DNA from 3 places in the Kutzneria sp. NPDC051319 genome. Region 3 is predicted to be linked to each of the others. Evidence: riboswitches for the same ligand, from Rfam matches in the RefSeq annotation. Region 3 holds a riboswitch; each other region holds the start of a gene.
The links. Region 3 has a riboswitch for cobalamin ahead of AB0M73_RS19255 (ribonucleoside-diphosphate reductase subunit alpha). Riboswitches for the same ligand answer to the same signal wherever they lie in the genome.
Positions count from the first base shown of each region.

Region 1: linked by a shared signal. The riboswitch ahead of AB0M73_RS35855 (HoxN/HupN/NixA family nickel/cobalt transporter) and the one ahead of AB0M73_RS19255 (ribonucleoside-diphosphate reductase subunit alpha) in region 3 are both predicted to bind cobalamin.
Region 2: linked by a shared signal. The riboswitch ahead of cobM (precorrin-4 C(11)-methyltransferase) and the one ahead of AB0M73_RS19255 (ribonucleoside-diphosphate reductase subunit alpha) in region 3 are both predicted to bind cobalamin.

Region 1 is NZ_JBFBAM010000054.1:23,496-32,835, forward strand. Features, by position in the region: gene AB0M73_RS35830 (HAMP domain-containing protein) at 1-457, shown strand, start outside; gene AB0M73_RS35835 (SpoIIE family protein phosphatase) at 463-2,781, shown strand; gene AB0M73_RS35840 (YcnI family protein) at 3,173-3,919, opposite strand; gene AB0M73_RS35845 (hypothetical protein) at 3,889-4,506, opposite strand; gene AB0M73_RS35850 (superoxide dismutase) at 4,634-5,257, shown strand; gene AB0M73_RS35855 (HoxN/HupN/NixA family nickel/cobalt transporter) at 5,386-6,357, opposite strand; cobalamin riboswitch at 6,583-6,798, opposite strand; gene AB0M73_RS35860 (metal-sensitive transcriptional regulator) at 7,005-7,286, shown strand; gene AB0M73_RS35865 (heavy metal-associated domain-containing protein) at 7,314-7,520, shown strand; gene AB0M73_RS35870 (hypothetical protein) at 7,543-7,683, shown strand; gene AB0M73_RS35875 (lytic polysaccharide monooxygenase) at 8,144-9,124, shown strand; gene AB0M73_RS35880 (hypothetical protein) at 9,121-9,340, shown strand, end outside.
Region 2 is NZ_JBFBAM010000012.1:173,757-183,096, forward strand. Features, by position in the region: gene AB0M73_RS15375 (energy-coupling factor ABC transporter permease) at 1-504, opposite strand, end outside; gene cobA (uroporphyrinogen-III C-methyltransferase) at 491-1,237, opposite strand; gene cobJ (precorrin-3B C(17)-methyltransferase) at 1,234-2,001, opposite strand; gene cobM (precorrin-4 C(11)-methyltransferase) at 1,998-2,834, opposite strand; cobalamin riboswitch at 2,887-3,060, opposite strand; gene AB0M73_RS15395 (precorrin-8X methylmutase) at 3,140-3,676, shown strand; gene AB0M73_RS15400 (SIS domain-containing protein) at 3,758-4,507, shown strand; gene AB0M73_RS15405 (YafY family protein) at 4,549-5,541, opposite strand; gene AB0M73_RS15410 (crosslink repair DNA glycosylase YcaQ family protein) at 5,557-6,651, opposite strand; gene AB0M73_RS15415 (methyltransferase) at 6,738-7,346, shown strand; gene AB0M73_RS15420 (MgtC/SapB family protein) at 7,347-8,063, opposite strand; gene AB0M73_RS15425 (RNA methyltransferase) at 8,067-9,026, opposite strand; gene AB0M73_RS15430 (alpha-hydroxy acid oxidase) at 9,099-9,340, shown strand, end outside.
Region 3 is NZ_JBFBAM010000016.1:179,430-188,769, forward strand. Features, by position in the region: gene AB0M73_RS19220 (aldehyde dehydrogenase) at 1-1,274, opposite strand, end outside; gene AB0M73_RS19225 (aromatic acid/H+ symport family MFS transporter) at 1,271-2,563, opposite strand; gene AB0M73_RS19230 (class II aldolase/adducin family protein) at 2,577-3,236, opposite strand; gene AB0M73_RS19235 (VOC family protein) at 3,347-4,234, shown strand; gene AB0M73_RS19240 (polysaccharide lyase family 7 protein) at 4,343-5,119, opposite strand; gene AB0M73_RS19245 (TetR/AcrR family transcriptional regulator) at 5,353-5,934, opposite strand; gene AB0M73_RS19250 (SDR family oxidoreductase) at 5,957-6,631, opposite strand; cobalamin riboswitch at 6,800-7,009, shown strand; gene AB0M73_RS19255 (ribonucleoside-diphosphate reductase subunit alpha) at 7,119-9,340, shown strand, end outside.

The DNA of each region.
Region 1 (9,340 bases), on a different contig from region 3:
GCAACCCGGCGACGTGCTGCCGCTCGTCCGGGCCGACGAGCCTGTGCCGGTCGCGGTGCTGGACGAGGGCGTCGACGAGGGGCTGGCCGGACGGACGGTCTTGGTGGTCGACGACGACGCTCGCAACGTGTTCGCGTTGACCAGCATTCTGGAGCTGCACGGCCTTCGTGTGCTGCACGCCGACAACGGCCGGTCGGGCATCGAGATGCTCGCCGCCCACCCCGAGGTGGAGTTGGTGCTGATGGACGTGATGATGCCGGAGATGGACGGTTACACCGCCACAACCGCGATCCGAGCCATGCCCGAGCACGCCGACCTGCCCATCATCACGGTCACCGCCAAGGCGATGCCCGGCGACGGGGAGAAGAGCCTCGCCTCCGGCGCCAACGACTACGTCACCAAGCCGGTGGACACCAGCGACGTGATCGCGCGCATTCACCGCTGGCTGCAGGACTGACCCGGGTGGACAACAAGACAGGGGGCGGCGCCGGCCGGCTCGCCCACACCGTGGACCGGCTGCGCCAAGAGATCCAGCGGGCCGAGGCGGCCGCGGACGGACGCGCGCTGATCGAGCTGGCCAAAGGCATCCTGGTGGAGCGGCTGCGGTGCGGGCCCCAGCAGGCGGCCGAGCAGCTGGCCGCGCTGGCCGAGGAGTCCGGCCAGTCCCTACTCGAACTGGCCGTGCAGGTGATCAACAAGGCGGCCGACGACCGGTTCAGCGCGACCGTCGTGCAGCTCGTGCAGCCCGAGGACGCCGACGGTCAGGCAGCGGTGCGTCTACGTACGGCCGAAAGCGGCGCCGCGGCGGCGGCCGACGCGCAACGCGTGGCCGAGTCGCTGCTGGTCCATGCCCTGCGGCCGTTGGGCGCCAACACCGTGGCGATCTGGGCCGCGGCGGCGGACGGTTCGTTGACCCTGGCCGGTTACGCCGGTATCGCGGCGGCGGAAGCGCACCGATGGCGTCACGTGCCGCCCGGCATCGCGACGCCGGCCCGGCGGGCCTTGCTGGTCCGGGACATCGTGTGGTTCGGCAACCTCGGCGAGGCGGCGCTGCCCTCGGTGGCCGCGGTGGACAGCCCCGACGGCGGCCGGGTGGTGTGCCCGGTCGGCAACGGCGGGCGCATCATCGGCGTGCTCGAAGTCGGCTGGCCCCGACCGGTTGCGCCCCAGCCGCCGCGCATCGAGCGACAGATCGAGGCGCTGGCCCAGCTGTGCGCGTCCATAGTGGACGTCGAAACGGGCGCGGGGGCGATGGTCGTGGGCCGGCGCGACGCCACCGAACTGATCGACCTCGCCGACGGCATCATGGATCCCGCGCTGGTGCTCGGCGCCCACGTGGACAGCACCGGCGCGCTCGTCGACTTCCGCATCCAGCATGCCAACGGCTCGTTCCTGGATCCGGCCGGCCGGCCCCGCGGGGCCGTGGTCGGCGCGCTGCTGCTGGAGGCATACCCGGTGGCGGCCGGGGAGGAGGGGCTGTTCGACAAAGTCGAGCACGTCTATGCCACAGGCGAGCCGTTCCGGGCCGACACAATGGTCCTGACGACATTGGTGGATCAGGTCAGGCTGACCTCGACGGTCGCCGTCAGCATCACCCGGCAGGGCCATCACGTGCTGCTGATCTGGCGGATCCGGGACGAGACCGCCCGGCTGGCGAGCCTGCTGCACCACGCCCAGCGCCTCGGTCGCGTCGGCGGCTTCGAGGAGAACCTTCTCACCGGAGAAGTCACTTGGCACAGCGAGGTTTTCGTGCTGCACGGCCAGTCGCCGACCGCGCGGCCCGTGCCGTTGAGCGAGCTCGCCCACCACGTGCACCCGGACGACACCGACGATGTCGGCCGCCTGCTGCGCACCGTGCTCCACCACCGCCGGCCCGCCGCGGCCGCGTTCCGACTCCAGCGTCCCGACGGTGTGGCCCGACACATCCGAGTCATCGTGGAGCCAGTACTCGACCAAGACGACCGTCCGGTCGCCGTCCGCGGCGCGTACCAGGATATCTCCGCCCAGCACTGGACGGAGGTGGCTTTGGCGGCGACTCAGGACCAGCTCGCCCACACCGAACAGCAATCGGCGGCGCGCAACCGGCTCGCGTTGCAACTTCAGCGCGCGATCATGCCTGCCGCACAAGGCCCGATCGACGCGTTCGGACTGCGCATCGCGGTGCGGTACCGGCCGGCCGAATCCGAGAACCTCGTCGGCGGCGACTGGTACGACGCCGTCGTGCTGCCGAGCAAGCAGGTGCTGCTGTCCGTCGGTGACATCGCCGGGCACGGGATCACCGCGGCAACCGGAATGGTGATGCTACGCAACGCTTTGCGCGGTCTTGCCGCCACCGGCGCCGGCCCGGCCCAGCTGCTGTCCTGGTTGAATCAGGTCGCGCACCATCTGACCGACCACGTCCTGGCCACTGCCATCTGTGCGCTGTACGACCCGCGTACCCGGGTATTGCGCTGGGCACGGGCCGGTCATCTGCCACCTCTGCTGGTCCGCAGCCAGCAGGCGACCACCCTGCCCACGATCCGGGGCCTGATGCTGGGTGCCCGCGCCGAAGCCGACTATGAAGAGGCGGAGATCCAACTCGAGCTCGATGACGTCCTCGTGCTTTACACCGACGGTCTCATCGAACGGAAGGACCACGTCCTCGACGAGTCGCTCCAACAGCTGCTCGAGATCGCGCGGCGACCGCATGATGCTCTCGAGCAACGTCTCGACCACATGCTCACCCACAGCAACGCCGACACCGACGACGACACCTGCATCGTCGGTGTGCAAGTGCGCTGATCGCTTCCGAGGTTCACCCCTCGACCTCGGAACGCATCGTACCGGCGTGCCGGAGCTCACCGGGTTGGCGACCGTTTCCGAGGCGTACCCCTCGCGGATTTCGGCGATCAGCCGGGTGATGTTGGTGCGGCCATCGGTCCAGCGCTGGTTGACGGTGTCGTCCTCTTCAGCCTCATGACAGCGCAACTGTCGTTCGGGCAGCGACTGGCCCGTGCTCGGCGCTGCGGTCGCGTCGATCCCCGGCAACCTGATCCAGTTGCCGGCGCAGGCGATCATCCCGATCCTGCTGACCTACGTTCTTGTGCTGGCCAACAGCCGCACGCCGCTGGAAACCACGCCGTGGTGCGGGGAAGCCGGCACCGCCTTCCCCGCACCACACGCCATCGATGGCCTACTCTGTGGGGTTCTCGGTCGTGGGAGCGGCAGAACGCCTGCCCTGCATCGCGATGACGATCCCCAGGCCGAGCCCGAGGACGCCGATCACTATGCCGATGCCGCCGAGCCACCGAGCGGTGCCGTCCGAATCGGTCGCCGCAGCGGCCGCGGGGGCGGCCGGCTTGGCCGCGTTGTCACCGGTGTCGGCCGACACCAGGGTGAGCGTGGGCGCGGGGTGCTCGGGCTCAGCCGCGCCATCGGCCGCCGGCGGGTCGATCCACCGCACCACGTCGCCGTTGCTGTAGGTCTGCAACGCCTTGAAGGTCAGCTTGTCGGCGTTGTCGGGCAGCGCCTCGGCCAGCACCGGGAACCTCAGGAACTCGCCGGGCTTGATCTGGTTGCCGGGATCGGCGGTCCAGGTGACGGTCTGCACCGCGGTCTTGACGTCGGAGTTGTTCTGGTGCACCGGCTTGGGCAGCGTGGTCATGGTGACGTTCGCCGTCCAGCCCGGGATCGACGTCGTGCTGGCGTTCGGCACGGGGTGGTCGAGCGGGAAGGTGACCTCCAGCTTGACCGTGCCGGCGTTGTCCTCCTCGTTGGGCACGCGGAAGGTGACGACCGCGTCGTCGCCCTTGTTGGCCTGGCCGGGATCGGTTTCCACGTGTGCGGCGGCGAAGCCGGCACCCAGCATGGTGATAGCGAGCGGGACGGTGGCGACGGCGCCGATGCGGGTCAGCGCGCGCGAGGGTGAACGAAGTGACATTGGGTCCTGACTCCTGTCAGTACGGTGGGGTGTAAGGGATTCAGGAGCCGCTCGGAGGACCACGGCGGGGTCGGGCCCGCCGCCACAGCAGCATCTCGCCGTTCACGTGCCCGACGGCGATGCACGCGCCGACTGGCGCCCACGCCGGGGAGCACGAACGGTCGGGCCGGCAGTGCGGTGGACACCGCGGCGACGATGGCCATCAGCACGGTGTCGAGGCGGCTGAGCATCACCCCGAGCAGCAGCGTCGCCAGGGCATGCCCCAACACCATGGGCAGTGGTCCCGCCACGGCGTGGCCGGCAAAGAGCAACTCGTGGCTGGCCGCGTTCATCGACAGCAGCAGGTGCACATCGAGTTGCATGCCGCCGAGCACCATGATCATCACGCCGCGAAGGCGTATCCGCTCAGCGACCGCGGTGCCCGCTCCGGCGAGCAGCACGGTCGGCACCAGGAACAGCCCCAGGTCGGGCACACCACCGCCGGCGGCGCTGTGCACCGTGACGGTCAAGGCAGCCGACGTGCCGGTCAGCAGGCAGCCCCGGAGCACGCGCAGTGCTCGATCGGCAGCGTGCGGGGCTGCGGGCACCGGCGCAGCCTAGCCGTCCCTGCTCAGCTGCCCGACTCGATCCGGCGATGGACCCGACATGCTATAGCCAGTAGGTTGCAACTAGGATCAATGTGCAACAAGATCCGAGGGAGCTTGGGAGGCCACGATGGGCCAGTACGCACTGCCGGACCTGCCGTACGACTACGGCGCGCTGGCACCGGCGATCACCGGCGAGATCCTGGAGCTGCACCACAGCAAGCACCACGCCGCCTACGTCAAGGGCGCCAACGACACCCTGGAGCGCATCGCCGAGGCCCGCGACAAGCGCGAGTTCGGCGGCCTGGTCGGCCTGGAGAAGACCTACGCGTTCAACCTGTCCGGCCACGTGCTGCACACCGTGTTCTGGGAGAACCTCTCCCCCGACGGCGGCGACAAGCCCGACGGCGAGCTGGCCGCGGCGATCGACGAGCACTTCGGCTCGTTCGACGCCTTCGCCGCCCAGCTGTCCTCGGCCACGACCCTCGTGCAGGGCTCCGGCTGGGGCGTGCTGGCCTGGGAGCCGCTGGGTGAGCGTCTGGTCGTCGAGCAGGTCTACGACCACCACGGCAACGTCGGCATGAACACCCGCCCGCTGCTGGTGTTCGACGCCTGGGAACACGCCTACTACCTGCAGTACCGCAACGTGCGCCCGGACTACGTGCAGAAGCTGTGGTCGCTGGTCAACTGGTCGGACGTGACGCGGCGGTTCGACATCGCCCGCGCCGGCGGCAGCACGCTGCCGACGACCTGAACCGACAGCCCCACCACGGCACACAGACTCGGCAGTGGATGCTCCGACAAAGCCCCTCTGCCGTGAGAGCGGCCCCGGCCAAGCCGGGGCCGCTCGCCCTTGGGGGCTGGCAGCCGTCCCTCTGACGGTCAGTCCCGCACCCGCCAGCGCCGTTCCACGCCGGCCAGACGCCAGTAGGCGATCGCCACCGCCCAGACCACCACGAACAGCCCGACGATGAGGAAGCCGACGTTGTTCAGGTCGAGATCGGCGATCCAGCCGCTGAACGGGTCGGTCAGGCCCAGCTTGTCCTGCAGCAGGCCGACCAGTTCGATGCTGCCGATCAGCAGAGCCACGGCCACGGACAGGCCGGTGATCACGATGTTGTAGTAGACCTTCCGAACCGGGTTGGCGAACGCCCACTGGTAGGCGAAGTTCATGAACGTGCCGTCCACCGTGTCCAAAAGGGACATGCCCGCCGCGAACAGCAGCGGCAGCACCACGATCGCGTACCACGGCAGACCGCTGGCCGCGCCGGTGCCGGCCAGCACCAGCAGCGTCACCTCGGTCGCGGTGTCGAACCCGATGCCGAACAGCAGGCCCACCGGGTACATCTGGCCGGGACGGCTGATCGACCGGGTCATGCCGCCCAGGAAGCGGTTGAAGAAGCCGCGCTCGTTCAGCCTGGCCTCCAACTCGTCCTCGTCGAACGCACCGGCACGCATCGACCGCCACACCCGGACGATGCCGACCAGCGCGAGCAGGTTGAGGATGCCGATCAGGTAGAGGAACAGCCCCGACACGCTGGTGCCGATCAGGCCCAGGGTCTGGTGGGCGCCGGAGTCCTCAGTGGTCAGCGCTCCCACCACCTGTGCGCCGGCGGCGATCAGCACCGCCAACACCAGCACCACCGTCGAGTGGCCCAGCGCGAACCAGAACCCGACCGACACCGGACGTTTGCCGTCGGACATCAGCTTCCGGGTGGTGTTGTCGATGGCGGCGATGTGGTCGCCGTCGAACGCGTGCCGCAGGCCCAGGGTGTACGCGGTGACGCCGAGGCCGACACCGAAAACCTGGGTCCCCATCGAGTAGTGGCCGGGAACCACGGCCAGCAACAGCATTCCCCAGGCGACCAGATGGAGCACCGCGATCACGCCGAGCACGCCGGCGATGCGCAGCCAGTCGTGTCTGTGCCCCAGCACAGCGTTGCGGAACGGGACAGGTGACGCCGGTTCGGTCACGCCAGACTCCTCGCGAGCGTGCGGAAGGGTCCCCACACCACCAGGCAGACCACGGCCGTGACCGTCCGTGGCCCGCCCGAGAGGCCCAGGAACCCGCGCGTGCCGGGTGGCACGCGCGCCGGCGGCAGGTCTTCGGACTCGTGGGCACCCGATCGCTCGGTCCTACTGGCCGTCGCTTCCCAGGCGCCGTGCGCGCCCAGTGCTCGATGACGGCGGTCGTTCCCACTCACCGCTGCGGGGCAGTCCCGGATTCACACCGGGTTCCCTCTTGCCTCGACCGTCCCACATCGGGGCGGCCGAACCGTCGACGGACACACCGTAGTTCACGACGGCAGTCGCGCGGCGGAAAAGGATTCAGCGGCTGACGTTGAACCATTCACACCGCCGGCGCGAATTCCCGTACGGGACGTTCGCCGCCCCTGTCGACGTACGCCTACCCCCTACGGGTATAAAGGGCTTGGCCCGCGGTTCCCTCGGCCACCAGCAGCCGGCCGCGCCGCGGGGCGCCGATCCCCAGGAGGACGACGATGCACGGCTACGCCCACAGCAAAGAGGCGCACCTGCGTCGCCTGCGCCGGATCGAGGGACAGGTCCGCGGGCTTCAGCGCATGATCGACGAGGACAAGTACTGCATCGACATCCTGACGCAGATCTCCGCCGCGACCAGGGCGTTGCAGGCGGTGTCCCTGTCGCTGCTCGACGAGCACCTCCGACACTGCGTCACCGACGCCATCGCCGAAGGCGGTACGAGCGCCGACGAGAAGATCAAGGAGGCGGGCGACGCGATCGCCCGCCTGGTCCGGTCCTGACAACACTTTTCGAGGAGAGAACGACTGATCGCCGAGAACACCTACACCGTCCAGGGCATGACCTGCGGGCACTGCGTCAGCTCGGTGACCGAGGAGGTCAGCGAGGTGACGGGCGTGCAGCAGGTGGACGTCGACCTGGCCACCGGCCGGCTCACCGTGACCAGCGACGGCGACGTGCCGGCGGCCGACATCCGCGCCGCCGTCGAAGAGGCCGGCTACCAGCTGGTCGGCTGACGCACTTCTCGAAGGAGTTGCGATGACCTCCGCGACGCGCCCGGCCACCATCGCGCCCGAGTACCTGGTGGCGGTCGTCGAGTCCGCCGGCTACACCGCCGCGCTGCCCGCGCCCGTGGACACCGCGCCCGAGCCGACCGATCCGACGCGTGCGCTCAGGTAGCGGCTGATCGTGCCGGCCGCGCTGACCGCGCCGGTGATCCTGCTGGCACGCTGATCTCGGTCGGCGTGAGCGCGGCGTACTGGCGGCGGGCGGGCGTGAATCAGCGGTGGGCGGAGCCACGGTGACCACGGCGCGCGCGAACCGCCACCAACTCGCCGACCCGACCGAAAACGGCTCCCACGCGCCATGGTCCACACCGGTGAGCCAGACCACTGCTGATCATGGTCTCTGAAACTTACACCGACGGGGCCGGCCGGGCGAACTGCGAGGTCCAAGCGTCCGACCAGCGCAGACACGGGGACGACCCTCGACGCTGCGGTCGCACGAAGGTGCACGCCCGCGTCCGGCGTCCCTACGATCGCGCCCACCGATCGTCCAGCCGACCCGAGGAGGGCCGTCAAGGGTGACGAGACGACATGGAACCCGAGCAATCCTCGCAGTCCTGGCGACACTGGGCGCGATGCTGCTGACGGTAGCACCCGCGCAGGCGCACGGCGCGCTGCTGGTCGCCGGCAGCCGAACCTTCCTCTGCTACCGGGACGGAATCACCTCGACCGGCCAAGTCATCCCGCAGAACTCCGCATGCCAGGCGGCGGTCGCGCAGAGCGGCACCACCCCGCTGTACAACTGGTTCGCGGTGGGCAACCGCAGCGGCGCCACCAGCGGAGGCACGGTCGGCTTCATCCCGGACGGAAAGCTGTGCAGCGGCAACAGCAACTACTACGACTTCTCCGGGTTCGACCTGGTCAGCGACAACTGGCCCAAGACGCACCTGACCTCGGGGGCCACCATCCAGTTCCGGTACAACAAGTGGGCGGCCCACCCGGGCACCTTCCGGCTGTACACCACCAAGGACGGCTGGGATCCGAGCAAGCCGTTGACCTGGGCCGACATGAACACCACGCCGTTCTTCTCGGCCACCGACCCGCCTTCGGTCGGCAACCCGGGCAGCGTCGACAGCTACTACTACTGGAACGCCCCGTTGCCGGCCAACAAGTCCGGCTATCACGTCATCTACTCCGTGTGGGCGCGGTCGGACAGCCCGGAGACCTTCTACGGCTGCTCCGATGTCGTGTTCGACGGCGGCAACGGTGAGGTGACCGGCATCGGCGCGAGCGGGCCGCCGCCGACCAGCACGCCGTGCACCGCGACCTACGCGATCACCAGCACCTGGCCGGGCGGCGGCCAGGCCCAGGTCACCGTGACCAACCCGACCGCGTCCACCCAGCACGGCTGGACGGTCAGCTGGGTGCTGGCCAACGGCGACACCATCAACAGCGCCTGGAACGGAACGCTGACCCAGGCCGGATCGCTCGCAACGGTCAGATCCGCGGACTGGAACCGGGTCCTGCCCGCCGGCGGCAGCACCACGTTCGGCCTCACCACGAGTTCCTCGGCCGGCGCCACGGTACCCACCAGCATCTCGTGCCAGAGCCCATGACCGCGAGCGAACCCATCGGCGGCGCGGTCCACCGGCCGCGCCGCCGCCGCGCCGCCGCCCTGGCACTGGCCGCCGCGGTCGCGTCGCTGGCCGCCTGCACCACCTCACCGGGCACCGACGCCGGCCGCGGGGCGTCGGACATGGCGGACATGCCCGGGATGACGGGAATGGCCAGTGCCCCGACCGCGCCCGCGATCGCCGACGCCGCACCGGCCG
Region 2 (9,340 bases), on a different contig from region 3:
CGTCGCGCCGCCTACCGCGTACTCCAGGCTGTACAGGACGGCGCCCGCAGTGACCGACACGAAGCCCGCCAGCCCGCAGGCGATCGCCACCCAGAGCTTCGTCTTCGGCAGCACCTTCCGCAGGCCCAGAATCAGCGGATAGCCCACCACAGCCGGGATCAACGCCATGTTCACGGCGTTGACCCCCAGCGCAGTCACTCCTCCGTCGCCGGCGAACAAGGCTTGCACCACCAGGACCACCGAGATCACCACCGGACCCAGCCAGGGCCCCAGCAGCGCCACCGCCAGCGTCCCGCCCAGCAGGTGACCGCCCGTGCCCACCCCGATCGGGAAGATCGGCGCCTCCAGCACCAGGAAGAACGCCGCCGCCAGCCCGGCGAGGGGGATGTCCCGGTCCCGCAGCGACGGCCCCAGGTTCCGGCTGCACAGCGCCAGCCCCGCCACCGCCACCACCCCGCCCGCGATGGAGACCGGCGCGTTCACGAACCCGTCAGGAATGTGCATCGGATCCCTCCACCGGTCCGTTGATGGCCAACAGGTCGAGCGCGGCCACCTCGCCGATCACGAAGGTCACCGGCGGGCGGAGCCGCGGGTTGGGCAGCGCGGCGAGGGTGCCGAGCTCGGTGCGCTGGTGCGGACGGCTCGCGGCGCTGATGGCCGCGACGGGGGTGTCGGCGGGCAGACCGCCGGCCATCAGCTGGGCGGCGATGTCCCGCAGCGCGGACCGACCGGTGAGAACGACGATCGTGCCGCCGACACGGGCGATGGCGCCCCAGTCGATGTGCTGGCGGTACTCGGGGTCGTCGTTGCCGGCGACGACCGTCAGCGTGGTGGCGACCTGCCGGACCATCACCGGAATACCGGCGAGCGCCGGTGCGGCGATGGCCGCCGAGATGCCCGGCACGATGTCGAACGGCACGCCGGCGGCAGCCAGTGCGACGGCTTCCTCGCCGCCGCGCGAGACGACGAACGCGTCGCCGGCCTTCAGCCGGACCACCTCGCGGCCGGCCCGTCCGAGTTCGACGAGAAGCTCGTTCACGTCGGCCTGGGGCCACGCCGGACGACTTCCTGCTTTGCCGACGCAATGCACAACTTCGGCGGAACTCGCGATGTCGACGATGTCGACCATCGACGGGCGGTCGTAGACGACAACTTCGGCGGACTTGAGAAGTTCGGCCGCACGGCAGGTGAGCAGACCGGGATCACCGGGGCCGGCGCCCACGAGGTGCACGGTCACCCGGCACTCCGCCCAGCACTCTGTCCGGCCGCCGAACGGGGCGTCACCAGCCAGTCGCCGAACCGCCGCGTGCTCGACGAACCGATCAGCACGGTGGTGGTCATGCCGACTTTGTCGCAGTCGAGGTCGGCGAGCGTGGTGAGCTCGACGCGCTGCCCGTCGCGGGCGATGTCGGCGACCAACGCCACCGGGGTAGTAGGCGCGCGGCGTTCGAGCAGAACTTCGCGGGCGCGGTCGAGCTGCCACGGCCGCCCCTTGGAGCGGGGGTTGTAGAGCGCGATGGCCAGGTCCGCCTCGGCGACGGCCCGTAGCCGGCGCTCCACTTCCTCCCAAGGAGTCAGCAGATCGGACAGCGTCAGGCAGGCGAAGTCGTGCGCGAGCGGGGCGCCGACCAGCGCCGAGGCCGCGAGCGCCGCGGTGACGCCGGGCAGCACGCGGACCTCAGGTCGTGCGGATTCCTCGATTTCGTACGCATTGCTCAACGCCAACGTCGCCATGCCGTACACACCGGCGTCGCCCGACGACACGAGCACCACCCGCCGGCCGCCGGCCGCGGCCTCGACGGCCTGCTCGGCGCGGAGCTTCTCCTCGGTCATCTGCCCGCGGACGACGAACTGGTCCGGGCGAAGGATGTCGTCGCAGGCGTCTATATAGGCGGAGTAGCCGTAGACGGCCTCGGCGTCGGCGATCGCCTCGGTCGCGGCCGGTGTGCGGTGTCGTGCGTCGCCGGGTCCGAGACCGACGATGGTGAGCACGCCGGTCATGGCAGCCTCCGCTTCTCCACCGGAATCGGCCGGCCCTCCGTGGTGCCTTCGGCCGACCGCCGCCGACAGCCATGCGAATAGGCCGGGTCGTACAACCTGGTGCGCTGGACCTCGCGGTCGGCGCGGAGTGCTTCGCCGACGAGCACCAGTGCGGCTGTCCGGATCCCGGACGCCCGCAGATCGGCGGCGAGTTCGCCGACGGTGGTGGTGACGATGCGCTCGTCCGGCCACGTCGCCTTCGCGACGACGACCGCCGGCGTGTCGGCGGAGTAGCCGTTCCCGTCGGCGAGCAGCTCGGCCTGCAACTGCTCGGGACGCTGCGCGGAGAGGTAGACGGCCATCGTCGTGCGGTGCGACGCGAACGAGGCGACCGTCTCGCCGTCGGGCATCGACGCGGCCGTCCGACCACCGGCCAGGCGTGTTAACACGATCGACTGCGAAACCATCGGTGAAGTCAGTTCACAACCAACGGCCGCCGCGGCGGCGCCGAGAGAGCCGACGCCCGGCACGATCTCGTACGGCCGACCGGTCCGCCGACACCAGTCGATCTGCTCGCCGATCGCCCCGTACACGGTCGGATCGCCGGAATGCAGCCGGACGATGGCCGCTTCGGGGTGGCTCGCGTAGACCTCGAGCACGTCCTCCAGCGTCATGCCGGCGGAGTCGTGCCGCTCGGCCGCCGGATTGGCGTGGTCCAGCACCTCGGCCGGCACCAGCGACGACGCCCACACCACGACGTCGGCCCTGGCCAGCCGGTCGGCGCCGCGGAAGGTCATCAGGTCGGCCGCGCCGGGGCCGGCGCCGACGAATGAGATCAGTCCGGGTGGGATCACCGCGGGAACCGCCCGAGGCGCAGCGCGATGCCAGCCATCACATCCTCCGTGCGACGCGTGTCAGTCGCGTGGCCGGTCTCCTGGCTCCCGGATCACCGCCGTCGCCGCGCCTTCCCAGGCGCACGCGCCCAGTGGCTGTTGCTCTGCGGGACGACTTCCCGGTCACAGTGGCGGGACCGCGCCGGATTCGCACCGGCTTCCCGTAACCACGCTCGCGGAGCAGGTTAACTGACGCGTGGGTGTGCCGACACCGCCGACTACGGTGTGAAACAGTCCAGCCGAGGGGAAGCCCAGTCGTGCCGCGAGTGCCTCATCCGATCGAGTCGGAGTCGTACGAAATTCTCCGCCGGCGCGTCGACACCGGGGGGATGGGGCCACTGTCGCGGGCGGTCGTCGAACGCCTCGTGCACACCACCGCCGACCCCACCTGGGCCGGTGACCTGCTGGTCGACGAACAGGCGCTGGCCGCTGGCCGGCAAGCGCTGGCCGACGGCGCACCGGTGGTCGCCGACGTCCGGATGGTGGCCGTCGGCATCACCAGCCGACCGGCGATGGTCGTCGCCGAGACGGCCGGCGGAGTTGAGGAGTTCGTACGAAAAGCTCCGGTTGGCGCGGTGTGGGCCATCGGGCAGGACGTGTCGATCGTCACCGAACTCGTCGCGCGTTGTCGGGCCGGCGAGATCCGGCCGGCATTGGTGATCGCGTTGCCGGCCGGGTTCGTCGGCGCAGTCGAGGCGAAGCGGGCGGTCCGCGAGCTCGGCGTGCCGGCGTTGACCAACCGCGGCGAACGCGGCGGCGCGGCGCTGGCGACCGCGGCCGTCAACGCGCTGCTTTACCTCTGACGCAGGCGTGCCAGGTGATCGGTTTGCCATTAACGTGACGAACGCTGACGTGGCAAGTTGCTGACGACGGGAGAGTGGCGCATGTCCATCGGCCAGGACGAGTTCGTGTCGGCGGCCAAGGACCTGATCGACCAGTTGGTGACCACGCAGCGTGAGGCCATCGCGGCCGCCGCCGCGTTGGTGGCCGACTGCGTGCTGGCCGACGGCGTGGTCCAGGCGTTCGGCACCGGTCACTCGCAGGGACTGGTGATGGAGATCGCCGGTCGGGCCGGCGGCCTGATCCCCACCAACAAACTGGCGCTGCGCGACATCGTCACCTACGGCGACGCCCCCGCCGACTCCCTCGGCCCGCACACCGAGCGCGAACCGGCGATCGCCCACCGCGTGTACGAACTCGCCTCGCCGCGCCCGACCGACCTGTTCGTCATCGCGTCCAACTCCGGCGGAAACGGCTCGATCGTCGAAATGGCCACGCTCGTCAAAGAGCGGGGTCACGGCCTGATCGCCTTCACGTCGCTGGCCCACGCCACCGCCGTCGAGTCGCGGCATCCGTCCGGCAAGCACCTGCACGAGCTGGCCGACGTCGTGATCGACAACTGCGGCCCGATGGGCGACACGCTCCTGCCGATGCCCGGCGGCGGCCAGGTGTGCGCGATCTCGTCGATCACCTCCGCCTTCGCCGCCCAGATGATGCTGGCCGACGCCTGCGCCCGCCTGATCGCCGCCGGCAAGACGCCGCCGGTCTACCTGTCGGCCAACGTCCCCGGCGGCGACGAGCACAACAAGTCCCTCGAAGAGCACTACTCCGGCCGCATCCGCCGCGACCCGTAGACCACCGACCCGCGAACGAACACCACCGGGCCGTTGGTCCGCTACTCCGGCGCCATCCGGGAGGCGGCGTAGAACTCGGCGAGTTTGGCGACGGTCGAGGTCACCTTGTCGCGGAGCTCGGCGGGGTCGAGAACCTCTAGTTCGGCGCCGAACCGGAGGAACTCGCCGTGGGCATGGCGGAGGGTTTCGATCGGGACCACGGCCTCGACCCAGCCTTCGGCATCGGGTGCGGAAAAGGTGGCAGTGACCAGGTCGGCGACCTGGCGGCCGATGAAATAGGGGAGGGCCCGCACGCCGTCGGGGGACAGCCGCACGCGGGCTCGCTGGCCGCGCATGCGGACCTCGAACTGGCCGGCCCAGTCGTGCCAGTAGGCGGCGAGGTCGAAGTCGGCCGGACGGGCGAAGCGCTCGTCGAGGGTCTGCACGGCGAGGACGTTGGAGACGCGGAAGGTCCGCAGGTCGGCGCCGGCCAAGGCGACGAGGTACCAGGTGCCGGCCTTGAGCACGACGCCAAGCGGGGCGAGACGGCGGGTGACCTCGCGAGGGGTCTGCCAGCGGCGGTAGCGGATCTCGACCATCCGCTCGTTCCAGACGGAATCGGCGATTTCGGCGAGAAAGGGAACTTCGTCGGCCTCCCGCAGCCAGCCGGGGGCGTCGAGATGGAAGCGTTCACGGATGCGGCTGGCCCGGGCCCGCAGGTCGGGCGGCAGGGCGGCGAGCATCTTGAGTTCGGCGGTGGCGACGACGGTGCCGAGCCCAAGCTCGGCGGCGGGACCGGGCATGCCGGCCAGGAAGAGGGAGTCGGCCTCGTCGGTGGTGAGTCCGGTCAGCCGGGTGCGATAGCCGTCGAGCAGCTGATAACCGCCGGTGGGACCGCGATCGGCGTAGACGGGCACGCCGGCGACGGACAGGGACTCGATGTCGCGGTAGACGGTTCGTACGGAAACCTCGAGTTCGTCGGCGAGCTCCTGCGCGGTCATCCGCCCCCTGGTCTGCAACAACAGCAGGGTGGACAGCAGCCGGCTCGCACGCATACCCCGCATTGTGGGTCAGACGAACCGGACGACCGCCGTCGGCACTCCACGAACGTCGGCGATCCGGTCGGCCTCGGCCTGCACGTCGTCACGCAGTGAGGGGTCGATGTCGGCGTCGAACGAGGTGACGGTGACCTCCAGCTTCTTGCGGCCGACGAGCCTCGCCCGCCACATTCCACCGATCTGGCCGTCGACCAGAAGTGCGCCCGGATTGCCGAGGATCGTCCACAGCGCCTTCTGCTCCGCCTTGTCGGGCACCAGCAGGTCATGGTCGCGGGCTTGGAGGAACGGGTCCATCGCCGGCAGCAGGCGGACGAGCTCCACTCGGTCGCAGTCGAGAAGTTCGTCGACATTTCCCTCGGGCAGCCACGCACGTCGACCGTCGACGGAAACCTCGGCGAGGCCGTCGGGCCAGATGTCGCGGACGTTGGCCGTCGACGTGTCGAGCCACTTCGCCACCTCGGTGGGCGTCGCCGGTCCGAGGAATCGGAGATAGCGGTGCACGAGTCCGTGCGGATTGGTGGATTTCGTCGGAATCGGTCCGCGCTTGGGCAGCGGCTCCAGCAGCAGCCCGGTCTCGCCGGCCCGCAGCCGTATGCCGCCCGGCAGCGCACCGAGCCGAAACGGCTGTTCGTATACATGTGTTGCCTTACACGCCGGACAGTCCTTCAGCTGGCCGGGCGGCATCAGCTTGGTGACCTCGGCGCTGGCCGCGCCCTTGGTCATCGGCTTGGTCACGACCTGGCGCATCGACTCCGCGATCAGCCGGTACGTCTCCAGCGCGGACAGCCCGTCGGTGACGGTCCGGGACTTCTGCCACATGAGCCGGGCCCGCGCGTCGGTGTCGCTCCACGGCCACAGCTCGCCGGCCCACCGCCGAAGTTCACCGGGCCGGTGGTGGTACGGGGCGCCACGCAGCGTCCACGCCAGCTCGTACCCGTCAAGACTGACCGGTCCGATGGTGCGGGCGGCCAGCGCGAGCTTGGCGGAGCCGGCCTGGGTGTCCTGAAGGCCGATGTCCAGCACGGCCGGATCCTCGCTGTCGCGGAGCAGCCCTTGCTGACGGACGCGGTACCACAGCACCTGGTCGCGGCTGACGGTTCTGGTCACCCGGCCATCATCACCCGAAAGACTGCCATCCGCTGTCAGGATCGGCGGCGCGAATCGGTGCGGACCGCCCTGACTACCATCGTCGCGTGACCGAGCAGCACCAGCACTACTTCACCGCCGATCCGAACGCGGTCAGCGACCCACGGCTGCTTACCGTCGAGCTGCCCGACCTGACGTTGAAGTTGACCACCGACGCCGGGGTGTTCTCGCCGAAGCAGCTCGATCCCGGCACGAGGGTGCTGCTGGAGAACGCGCCGGCGCCGACCGTCGACGGCCACCTGCTCGATGTCGGCTGCGGCTACGGCCCGATCGCGCTGACACTGGCCAAGCGCTACCCGGGCCGGAAGATCATCGGCGTCGATGTGAACACGAGGTCGCTGGAGCTGGCCCGTGCCAACGCGAAGGCGGCTGGCCTCGACACGATCACCTGCCTGCTGCCCGAGGAGGTTCCAGCGGACGCGCGGTTCGCGGCGGTCTACTCGAACCCGCCGATCCGCATCGGCAAGCAGGCGCTGCACGAGCTGCTGCTGCACTGGCTGGACCGCTTGCTGCCGGACGGCGTCGCGTATCTGGTGGTGCAGAAGAACCTCGGGTCGGATTCCCTGGCCAAGTGGCTGACCGAGCAGGGCCACTCGACCCGGCGCATCGCCACCGACAAGGGCTATCGCGTGCTCGCCGCCGGGCCCAAGACCTGATCACTCCTCGGTGTCGGCCTCGCCGGTGTCGACCGCCAGCACGCCGCGCTGATCGGACAGGCCGGTCACGAGCGCGGTCAGCTGCCGCGGGCCGACCAGCCGCAACCGCAGGTCGATGACGTTGGTCGACTCGTTCCGATTGGTCGAGGCGTGCTCGACGACGTACCCGGATGACGTGACGAGCTCCAGGATGTCGCGCAGCGCGCCTTCGCCGTCCCGGTAGCTGGTGCGCACCACGGTGGTCGCCGGACGCGATCGGGTGAGCAGCCGGACCAGCGGCGGATATCCGTACACCACCAGGAAATGCGCGGCGGTGACGAACGCCGCCAGCAGCGGCAGCCCGGCCGCGCAGGCGCAGCCGACGGCGACGCTCACCCACACCACGGCAGCCGTGGTCAGCCCACGCACGATGTTCTGCCGGACGAAGATCAGGCCAGCGCCGATGAAACCGATGCCGGACACGATCTGCGCCGCGACCCGGGACGGGTCCAGCACGATCCGGCCCTCGACCAGCACGTCGGTGAATCCGTATTTGCTGATCAGCAGGAACAGCGCCGCGCCCAGTCCGACCAGTGTGAGCGTGCGAAGTCCGGCGCTCTTCTGCTTGAGTTCCCGCTCAAGGCCGATCAGCGAGCACAACACGAGCGCGGTGAGCAGTTCGAAGATCTGCGTCCAACCCTGCCCGGACGGTTCGCCGAACGTCACCAGCTCGTTCATCGCTCACTTCTTTCGTCGCAGGTTCTCCCGCATGCGGCGGAGAAAGTCGCCGAACTGCGCCCGCTCCGCCTCGCTGAAACCGGCCAGGGCCCGTTCCTCGGCATCCTCTCCCACGTACCTGGGCTCCCGCAGCTCGGAGACGGCGCCGACGAGCTCGCCGACGACCGGCCCGAGCATGGCCAGCGCCATGCGGGTGCGCAGTTCGTACAGGCTGATGCCGGTGGCGACGCCGACGTTGAGCGACTCGACGTCGCCCGACATCGGGATTCGGACCACGTGGTCGGCCAGCTCCAGCACCTCGTCGCCGACACCGTCGGTCTCGTTGCCGACGATGAGGGCGACCGGCCGGCCGCTCAACGGCACCGACCCCTGCAGCGTGTCGGCACGACCCGAGGTGGCGACCACCTCGAAGCCGCGTTCACGCAGGTCACGCACCGCCTCAACCGGCGTGTCGTAGCGACGCAGGCGGGCCCGCAGCACCGCCGCCCGCGAGGCGTCCAGCACGCGGCGGCTGGTCAGGTCCGTCTCCGGGTCGGTGCAGACGATGTCGGCGACGCCGAGGCCGACAGCCGTCCGCACGATTGTGCCCAGATTGCCGGGATCGAGCACATTGTCCAGCACGACGGCGAAGTCCCCGTACGGCTGGTCGTCGCCGGCGACGGCGGCCAGCTCGGCGACGGCCAGCCAGGAGACGGCCCGGTTCAGCCGCACCGCCTGCCGCAGCACTGACTCCTTCACCAGCATTACCGGCACATGCGCCTCGGCCAGCAGCGAGGTCACCGGGTCGGCGGCGCCCTCGGCCGCGAGCACGAACCGCAGCGCCGCGCCGGCCTCCACCGCCTGGGTGATGAGCACGGCGCCTTCCAACAGGCAGCCGCCGGCCTCGGCCCGTCCCGTCCGGTTGGCGAGGGCCCGGACCTGCTGGAGGTGGTCGTCCTTGAGCGACGTGATGACTGCTGGCACGGCGACGACCGTATCGGCCGGTTCGGTCGGACCAGCGCTTAGGCTGTGTCCAGACAGTGAGGAAGGTGCGCCGTGACCGAACGCCGTCTGCCGCGTCCACGCGAGCTGGCGCAGTTGCTCCGGCCGAAGCCGCTCGTGCTGGACCCCACGGAGCGTCGGCTGGCCGCCGCGCACACGATCGCGGACCTGCGCACGATCGCCCGTCTGCGCACGCCGCGCGCGGTGTTCGACTACACCGACGGCGCCGCCGAGATGGAGGACAGCCTCCGCCGTGCGCGCACGGCCTTCCGGCGCGTCGAGTTCCGGCCCAACGT
Region 3 (9,340 bases):
CTGCGCAGGGCACCGGCCACCCGGTGCGCTCGGTGCAGCCCGTCGCTGAACACCATGGCGGACAGCCCGTACGGCGTGTCGTTGGCCAGCCGGACACCGTCCTCCTCGGACGCGAACGGAGTGACCGTCACGACCGGCCCGAACACCTCTTCCCGCTGCACCGGCGCATCCTGCGGCACGTCCGTCAACACGGTCGGCCGCACGAACCAGCCCTCGCCGAGCCCGCCGGTCAGAACCTTCGCCCCGCCGGTCTTTTCCGGCTCCAGATACCCGATGACCTTGTTGTAGTGCTTCTCGGACGCCAACGGCCCGATCGAGGTCGACGGATCGGACGGATCGCCCAGTGTCATCGCCTCGGCCGCGCTGACGAACCGCGACAGGAACTCGTCGTACACGCCCTGCTGCACGTACAGCCGCGAACCGGCCAGGCACACCTGGCCCGTGTTGCTGAACGCCGCCCGGATCGACCAGTCCACGGCCACATCCACATTCGCGTCGTCGAACACCAGGTTCGACCCCTTGCCCCCCAGCTCCAGGCTCACCGGCGTCAAATTCGCCGCCCCCGCCCCCGCGATCGCACGACCCGTCAAGGACGATCCCGTGAAGGTGATCCGGTCCACGCGCGGGTCACGCGTCAGCACCGCGCCGGCGTCGCCGAAGCCCAGCACCACGTTCAACACGCCCTCGGGGATGCCGGCCTCCAACGCCAGCCGGCCGATGATCGCCGCCGAGCGCGGGGTGTCCTCGGACGGCTTCAGCACCACGGTGTTGCCCCACGCCAATGCCGGCGCGATCTTCCATGTGGCCAGCATCAGCGGGAAGTTCCACGGGGCGATCGCCGCCACCACACCGGCCGACTCGTACCGCGTGTAGGTGTGCATGCCGATGTCCGACGGCAAAGCCTCGGCCATGGCCAGTCGAGCATGATCGGCGAAGAACCGGAAGTTCTGCGCCGAGCGCGGCACGTCGTGCGAGGAGGCGGCCGCGATGGGCTTGCCCATGTCGTGGCCCTCGGCCTCGCCGAGCTCCGCCGCGTGCTCCTCCATGAGGTCGGCGAACTTGTGCAACAGGCGGCCGCGCTCGGCGAAACCCATGCGGGGCCAAGGACCTTCGTCGAACGCCCGGCGTGCGGCGGCCACCGCCAGGTCCACGTCCGCCGCCGACGCGCGGGCGACGGTGGCGTAGCTCTGCCGCGTGTACGGGTCGATGTCGTCATAGGTGGCGCCGTCGGCGGAGTCGGTCTCCGCTCCGCCGATGACGTGCTGGATCTTCACGATGTCCGCTCCCTCAGTTGGATGGCGACCGGCTGCCGGCGGGTGACCGGCACCAGACCCGTCGCGACGAGACCGATGACCGCCACGGCGGCGAAGAGGTAGAAGTTCCACACGTAGCTTGCGCCGGAGGCGAGCACGAGGCCGCCGAGCACGGGGCCGAGGATGGCGCCGAGACGGCCGACGCCGAGCGACCAACCGATGCCGGTGGCCCGCGACGTGGGCGGGTAGTAGCGGGTGACGAAGACGTTGATCAGGTTGGTGGTGCCGATGGTGCCGTAGCCGGCGACGCCCGACAGGATGTAGATGACCACTGTGGACGGTCGGACGGCCAGCAGCGCGATGCTCACCACGGCCAGCAGGAAGGACACGGCGACGACCGGCTTGGAGCCGACGATGTCGGCCGCCCGGCCACCGATCGCCGAGCCGATGATCGAGCCCACGTTGAACACCAGCAGGAAGCTCAGGGCCGAGCCGAGCGGGAAGTCGGCCTGGCGCATGATCTGCGGCAGCCAGGTGTTCATGCCGTAGACCATCAGCAGCGAACTGAAGCTGGCCAGCCACAACAGGATCGTGCCGAGCCGGTAGCCGGGCGCGGCCAGCTCGCGCAGGGCGCTGAGCCAGTTCCGCTTCTCCGACAACGAAATCACCGGCACCTCGACGCCGAGCCGAGCGGCCAGCGTGACGGCCTCGTCGGTACGGCCACGCAAGACCAGGTACTCCAACGACTCCGGCAGCCAGCGCAGCGCGAACGGCACCGCCAGCACCGGCGCGGCGCCGATCAGGTACATGGTCTGCCAGCTCAGCGACGGAATCACCGAGATCGCCAGCGCGGAGGCCAGGATGCCGCCGACCGCGTAACCCGACTGCATCAGCACGTACGTGATGTTGTGCTTGCCGGCGGGCGCGTACTCGACCACCAGCGCAGCGGCGGTCGGCATCAGGCCGCCGAGGCCGATGCCGGCCACGAACCTCAACAACCCGAACACTTCCGGGTTCGGGGCCAGGGCGCACAGCGCCGTGCAGACGGAGAACCACACCATGCAGAGCACGAGGATCCGGCGGCGGCCGATCAGGTCGGTCACCGTGCCCACCAGCAGCGCGCCGATGAGCATGCCGATCAGCGCGTAGCTGCCGATCGTGCCGGCCTGCGCGGGGCCGATGTGCCAGGCCGCCAGCAGGGACGGCACGGTCGTGCCGTAGACGACCAGGTCGTAGCCGTCGAAGGTGACGGCGAAGGCGCACAGGATGACGACGCTCCGTAAGGCGCCGCGGGAAACTCTGTTCGGCATGGCGGGGTTCCTTTCACCGCGACGCTGCGGTCAGGTGGTGCCAGATGCGGTTGAGCAGTTCGGAACCCGTTGCCGCCCAGGCGGCCTGCTCCTCGGCGGGCAGGGGGCGGACCGGGCCGTGGGCGGCGACGGCGAGCGTGAGCTTGGCGGTCTCCTCGAGGATCCACATGCGGGCCACGGCCTCGGGCAGGGTGGCGCCGACGGTGATGGCGCCGTTGCCGCGCAGCACGAGCGCCGACGCGCTGCCGAGCGCGGCCGCCAGTTCGCGGGCGATCCCGGGTTCACGGATCAGGCGCGAGTTGTGGAAGATCGGGACGATCGCGCCGAGCAGCGAGCCCTGGCCGTGTAGCGGCACGAGCGGGATACCCAGCGTCGCGGTGGCGGCGACGGTCGGCGGCTGGGCCCGGCAGATGGCGCCGACGTCCGGCCGGACGGCGGCAATGGCGGTGTGCATCCACGCCTCGCGAGGCGCGTCGTCGGGAAGTTTCCCCGCGCAAATGGACAGCTGTGGGAATTCACCACCGGCCAGCGCGCCCAGCGGGCGCGGCGGCGTGATGAGCAGCTCCTCGTCGGAAATCCGGGCGCTGACGTGCCCGAACGCGGTGACCAGCCCGGCTGCGTCGAGCGCGTGGCCCGCCCGGGTCAGGTCCTCGGCGATGCTGGCTGGCGACATGGGGCAATGGTTACCGGTATCTGTATATCTGTCAACAGCGGGATTGACATGTATATCGATACCTGTACCGTTGTGGGCGTTGGGTTGCCGTCTGACAGCGAGGTGGGGCAGTGATCGCCATCCAGGACATCGCCTACGTCCGCTCCGGCACCGCGGACCTGGAGACCGCCGTCGGCTTCGCCGTCGACGTGGTGGGCCTCGAACTGGTCGAGCGGACCGCGGAGCGGGCCTATCTGCGAGCCGACAACCGACACCACTGTCTGTCCTTTGTGGCCGGTGAGGCCGGCGTCATCTCCTCGGCCTTCACGCTCGCCGACGAGGACCGGCTCGCCGACGCCGAGTCCGAGCTGGAAGCGGCCGGGCTGACCGTCAGCCGCGGCGACAAGGCGGCCGCGGCCGACCGGCACGTGCGGGAGTTCATCGCCTTCGAGGACCCGTTCGGCAACGTCGTCGACCTCGTGGTGGACCAGAAGGAGGTGCCCACGCCGGTCAACTTCGCCCGCGCCGCCGGCATCACCGAGTTCGGCCACCTCTGCCTCGACGCCCCCGACGTCCGGGCCGCGCACAAGTTCTGGACCAAGCACTTCACCCTGAAGGTGTCCGACTGGATCGGTGACGCCGCGTGCCTGATGCGCTTCGATCCCGTGCACCACAAGATGGCCGTGTTCCAGGGCGCCGGGCCGGGCCTGTGCCACATGAACTTCCAGGTCGAGTCCATCGACGACGTCATGCGCAGCTGGCACTTCCTGCAGGACAACGGGATCGAGATCGAGCAGGGCCCCGGCCGGCACCCCCAGTCCGGCGCCGTCTTCCTGTACTTCAAGGGTCCCGAGGGCCTGACGTACGAGTACTCCTACGGCGTTCGGCGGATCGAGGACGACGACGCCTGGCGGGTGCGGTACTTCGATCCGTCCGAGCCCGACGCCATCGACATGTGGCGCGGGCCGACCAACCGCTGCGCCTCCCAGCCGCAGCTGCCCGGCCTGGCCACCCGCTGATGCCCATCGCGCGCATCTCCGCCGCCGGTCAGACTCCGGCCGAGCGAGGTCGGTGACGGCATGCCGAACGGCCCGGCGGACGAATCCGCCGGGCCGAACAAGGACAACTCAGCTGTGCGAGACCGTCAGAGCGTAGAAATGCACGGTCGCGCCGTTGGTGGAGCTGCTGCTGGCGCTCTGGTTGTAGTCGCCGGCCTTGAAGTACTGCGGATAGCCCTTCCAGCCCGACGGAATGCCGAACGAATGGTTGCTGCCGTTGATCGCGATGTTGATGGTGTTGCCGCCGGTGACGCTGATGACGTAGCTGAACTGCGTGTTCAGCGAGACATGGCCGACGGTGTGCGCGGTCTGGCCGCCGCCGGGGCCGTTCTCGATGCCGGCGATGATGTCGCCGTTGCTGTGGTAGTAGAGCTCGATCAGCGGTTTGGTGGTGCCGCTGCCCTCGCTGGCGTGAATCTGCCCGACGCAGACGCTGGAAGGCACCTTGGTCACCTTGACCGTGGCGCTGAGCTTGTGTGTGCCGGGCAGGCCCCAGCTGGCCGCGGACCCGCTCGAATTCATTTCCCGCAGCTCAGAACGGGAGAAGTTGGAGTTGGGCGTGTGCACGCCGTTCTCCGGGTCCCAGAACGTCATGGAACCGTCGGTCTTGTCCGTGTAGAAGTACTTGTCGGTGTAGCCGCTCGCGCCTTTCAGCCGGCTGGGGCTGATCGTCGTCGGCGAACCGGGGGAGCCGACCGGCTCCTGGAGGGACCACACCGACAAATTGAAGTTTCCACCCGGCGCGACCCCGGTGTTCAGGGCGGGAGCGGCCATGGCGGATTGGCCGGCGAACAGCGTGCCGGCCGCGGCGAGGGTCAGGGCGCTCGCCGTGAGCTTCTTGTTCAATTTTTACTCCTCGCAGGGACGTGTGGCGGCGTCAGGGAACCGAGGGATCAGGCAGGATCCCGGGGTTGTCGAGCCGCCCCGTCACAGCGAGAAACGCTGGCAGGGATTGTGTGCATGGGTTTTAATCTCCTCCGGTTTGGCGGCGGTGCCATACCGACTTCGAGAAGAGCAGGGGCCATCAGTTTGGGATACCCACGCTTGCCCCGTCAATACCTTTCGGGCAGGTGAATTGTTCAGGTCCGTGAACCGTTGAGCAGGGCCAACAGTTTTTCCACATCGTGGATGATCTGGTCGCGGGGGGTGCGTGCCCGGACCTGCACCCGGACTCCGACCCAGGCGTTGAAGGTCACGGCGGTGGCGGTTTCGACATCGATACGGTCGGTGACGGAACCGTCCCGCTGACCCTGGCGGATCATCCCCGCCAGCGTCTCGCGCGCCACCGCCGAGTGCTGCGCGAGTCGCTCGGCGACGGCGTCGTCCGAAGGCCCCAATTCGGTGGAGCTGTTCACGAACAGGCAGCCGCGGAAGTCGTCGGCCGGCGATTCGAGCAGGAGTGAGAACAGGGAGCGGATCGCCGAGAGGCCGTCGGCCGCGGCCTTCTCGCGGAACCCGTCCTCTGCCAGCGTGAGGTAGCGGTCGAGCGCGCGAAGGTAGAGCGAGTGCTTGTCCCCGAAGGTGTCGTACATGCTGCGCCGGCCGACCCCGGTGTGCTCGACCAGATCCTGCACCGAGGTCGCCTCGTAGCCGCGCCGCCAGAACAGGTCCATCGCGTCGGCGACGGCCGTGTCCGGATCGAATTCCTTGTGCCGAACCATGGGGACAAACCTCTCACACGGGCTAGACGGCCGCGCTCAGGCCGGCCTTGACGTTGCGGGTGAACTCGTCGAACAGCACCTCGGGCGTGCCCTTGGCCACGGCGTCCAGGGTGGTCGACGCGACCTCGGCCGGGTCCGACTTGCCCTCGGTCACGTGCGCGGCCATGTCGGTGTCCATGAAGCCGACGTGCAGGCCGGTCACGGTGATGCCCTTGGGCGCCAGCTCCTCGCGGACGACGTCGGTCATCGCCCACTCGGCCGCCTTGGCCACCGAGTACGCGCCGGACCACGCCGGGTGGGCGAACGACAGCACCGAGGCGACGTTGAGGATCGCGCCGCCGCCGTTGGCCTCGATGGCCGGCGCGAACGCGCGGATCGCCGCCAGCGGGCCGACGAAGTGCACCTCAAGCTGCTCGCGGACGGTGTCGAGGTCGGGCTCCAGCAGTCCGGGCGCGCTCCCGATGCCGGCGTTGTTGATCAGGAGGGTGGCGTCGGCGGCGACCTTGGCGGCGGCCTCGATGCTGGTGTGGTCGGTGACGTCGAGGCGCAGCGGGGTGACGCCCTCGATGTCGATGGTCTCGGGGCGGCGCGCGGTGGCGTACACCTTCGCGCCACGGGCGACGAGCTCTTCGGCGAACTTGCGGCCCAGGCCGCGGTTCGCACCGGTCACTACGGCAACAGTCTTGGTGAAGTCCATGTCGACGACGATAGTCTGTTGAGAACGAACGGTGCAATAAGAACCTCGGTGACCGCGGCCACACGACCTCCGGGAGCCCGCGCCGGCCGGGCTGAGACGTGGACCGGGTTCGGCCTACCTGACACGCCGACACAACATGTGGGTTCTTGCGACTGATCGTCGTCCATGTATTGTGCTCACCGAGCTGGTTCGGCCGTCCCGCCAGGGCGGTCGTCGTAAGAGGGAACCCGGTGCGAATCCGGGACTGCCCCGCAGCGGTGAACGGGAACGACCGCCGTCACGAAGCACTGGACGCAGGTGTCCGGGAAGCGACGGCCAGTAGGTGCCGACCAGGCATGCCCGTGAGTCCGAAGACCTGCCCGCTCGCCCGTTCCGCACCGTGGACGGGCTCGTGTCCAGGCCCCGAGGGAGGGCGTGGGGACTCCTCGCGGCCGCGTGCCGCCTGTGTCCTCGCGCCCAGGGCCCACAGCGTGCGAGGAGCAAGGCCGTGAAGCCAGCCGTGAAGACAGTCGTGCGGGTCGATGCCGACCCCCACCCGACGATGCGGGTGCGCAAACGCAGCGGCGCGTTCGAGACCGTCGACGTGAACAAGATCGTGAAAGCGGTGGGCCGCAACGCGGTCGGCCTGTCCGAGGTGGACCCGCTGCGGGTCGCGACCAAGACGATCAACGGCCTGTACGACGGCGCGACCACCGAGGAGCTGGACCGGCTGTCCATCCAGACGGCCGCGGAACTGGTCTCGGAGGAGCCGGAGTACTCCCGGCTGGCCGCGCAGCTGCTCGCCGCGTACATCGACAAGGAGGTCCGCGGCCAGGGCATCCACTCGTTCAGTCAGAGCATCGCGCTGGGCCACCGCGAGGGCCTGATCGGCGACGAGACGGCCAAGTTCGTGGCCACGCACGCCCGCAAGCTGGACGACGCGATCGACGCCGACAACGACCGCCGCTTCGAGTACTTCGGCCTGCGCACCGTGTACGACCGCTACCTGTTGCGCCACCCCAATTCCCGGGCGGTGCTGGAGCGCCCGCAGTACTGGCTGCTGCGCGTGGCCTGTGGCCTGTCGCACACCGCGGCCGAGGCGATCCGCTTCTACCGCCTGATGTCCTCGCTGGCGTACCTGCCGAGCTCGCCGACGCTGTTCAACTCGGGCACCCGGCACACCCAGATGTCCTCGTGCTACCTGCTGGACTCGCCCCGCGACGAGCTCGAGTCGATCTACGAGCGATACGCGCAGGTGGCGCAGCTGTCCAAGTTCGCCGGCGGCATCGGCGTGCAGTGGTCCCGGGTCCGCTCCCGCGGCGCCCTGATCCGCGGCACCAACGGCCACTCCAACGGCATCGTGCCGTGGCTGCGCACGCTGGACGCCTCGGTGGCGGCGGTCAACCAGGGCGGCCGGCGCAAGGGCGCGGCCTGCGTCTACCTGGAGACGTGGCACCCGGACATCGAGGAGTTCCTTGAGCTGCGCGACAACACGGGTGAGGACGCGCGCCGCACGCACAACCTGAACATCGCCAACTGGATCCCGGACGAGTTCATGCGCCGGGTCGAGGCCGACGCCGAGTGGTCGCTGTTCGACCCGGACGAGACGCCGGAGCTGCCGGACCTGTGGGGCGAGGACTTCGACCGCGCCTACCGGGCGGCCGAGGAGGCCGGCCGGGCCGTGCGCAAGGTCAAGGCCCGCGACCTGTACGCGAAGATGATGCGTACGCTGGCCCAGACCGGCAACGGCTGGATGACCTTCAAGGACACCGCCAACCGCACCTGCAACCAGACCGCCGAGGCCGGCAACGTGGTGCACCTCTCCAATCTCTGCACGGAGATCCTGGAGATCACCAGCGACGCCGAGACCGCCGTGTGCAACCTGGGCTCGGTCAACCTGGGCGCGCACGTGGCCGGCGACGCCCTGGACTGGACCAAGCTGCGGGAGACCGTCCGCACCGGGGTCACGTTCCTGGACCGCGTGATCGACATCAACTACTACCCGACCGAGCCGGCGGGCCGGTCCAACCCGCGCTGGCGGCCGGTCGGCCTGGGCGTGATGGGCCTTCAGGACGTGTTCTTCAAGCTGCGCCTGGACTTCGACTCTCCCGAGGCTCGCGAGCTGTCGACCCGCATCGCCGAGGAGATCTACCTCACGGCCCTGGAGACCTCGGCCGATCTGGCCGCCTCCGCCGGCGCGCACCCGGCGTACAACCAGACCCGTGCGGCGCAGGGCGATCTCCAGCCGGACCTGTGGGGCGTCACGCCGACGCAGACCGAGCGCTGGACCGCGTTGCGTGAGCGCGTGGCCGAGAGCGGCCTGCGCAACTCGCTGCTGATCGCGATCGCCCCGACGGCCACGATCGCCTCCATCGCCGGCTGTTACGAGTGCATCGAGCCGCAGGTGTCCAACGTGTTCAAGCGGGAGACCCTGTCCGGGGAGTTCTTGCAGGTCAACACCTATCTCGTCGCCGAGCTCAAGCGGCACGGCCTGTGGACCGCCGCCACCCGCGACCAGCTCAAGCGGGACGACGGCTCCGCGCAGGGCCTGGCCGGCCTGCCCGAGGCCAGCCGCTCGCTGTTCCGCACCGCGTGGGAGCTGCCGCAGCGGTCCCTGATCGACCTGGCCGCCGCCCGCGGCCCGTACATCGACCAGAGCCAGTCGCTGAACCTGTTCGTCGCCTCGCCGACGATCGGCAAGCTGTCCTCGATGTACCGCTACGCCTGGCA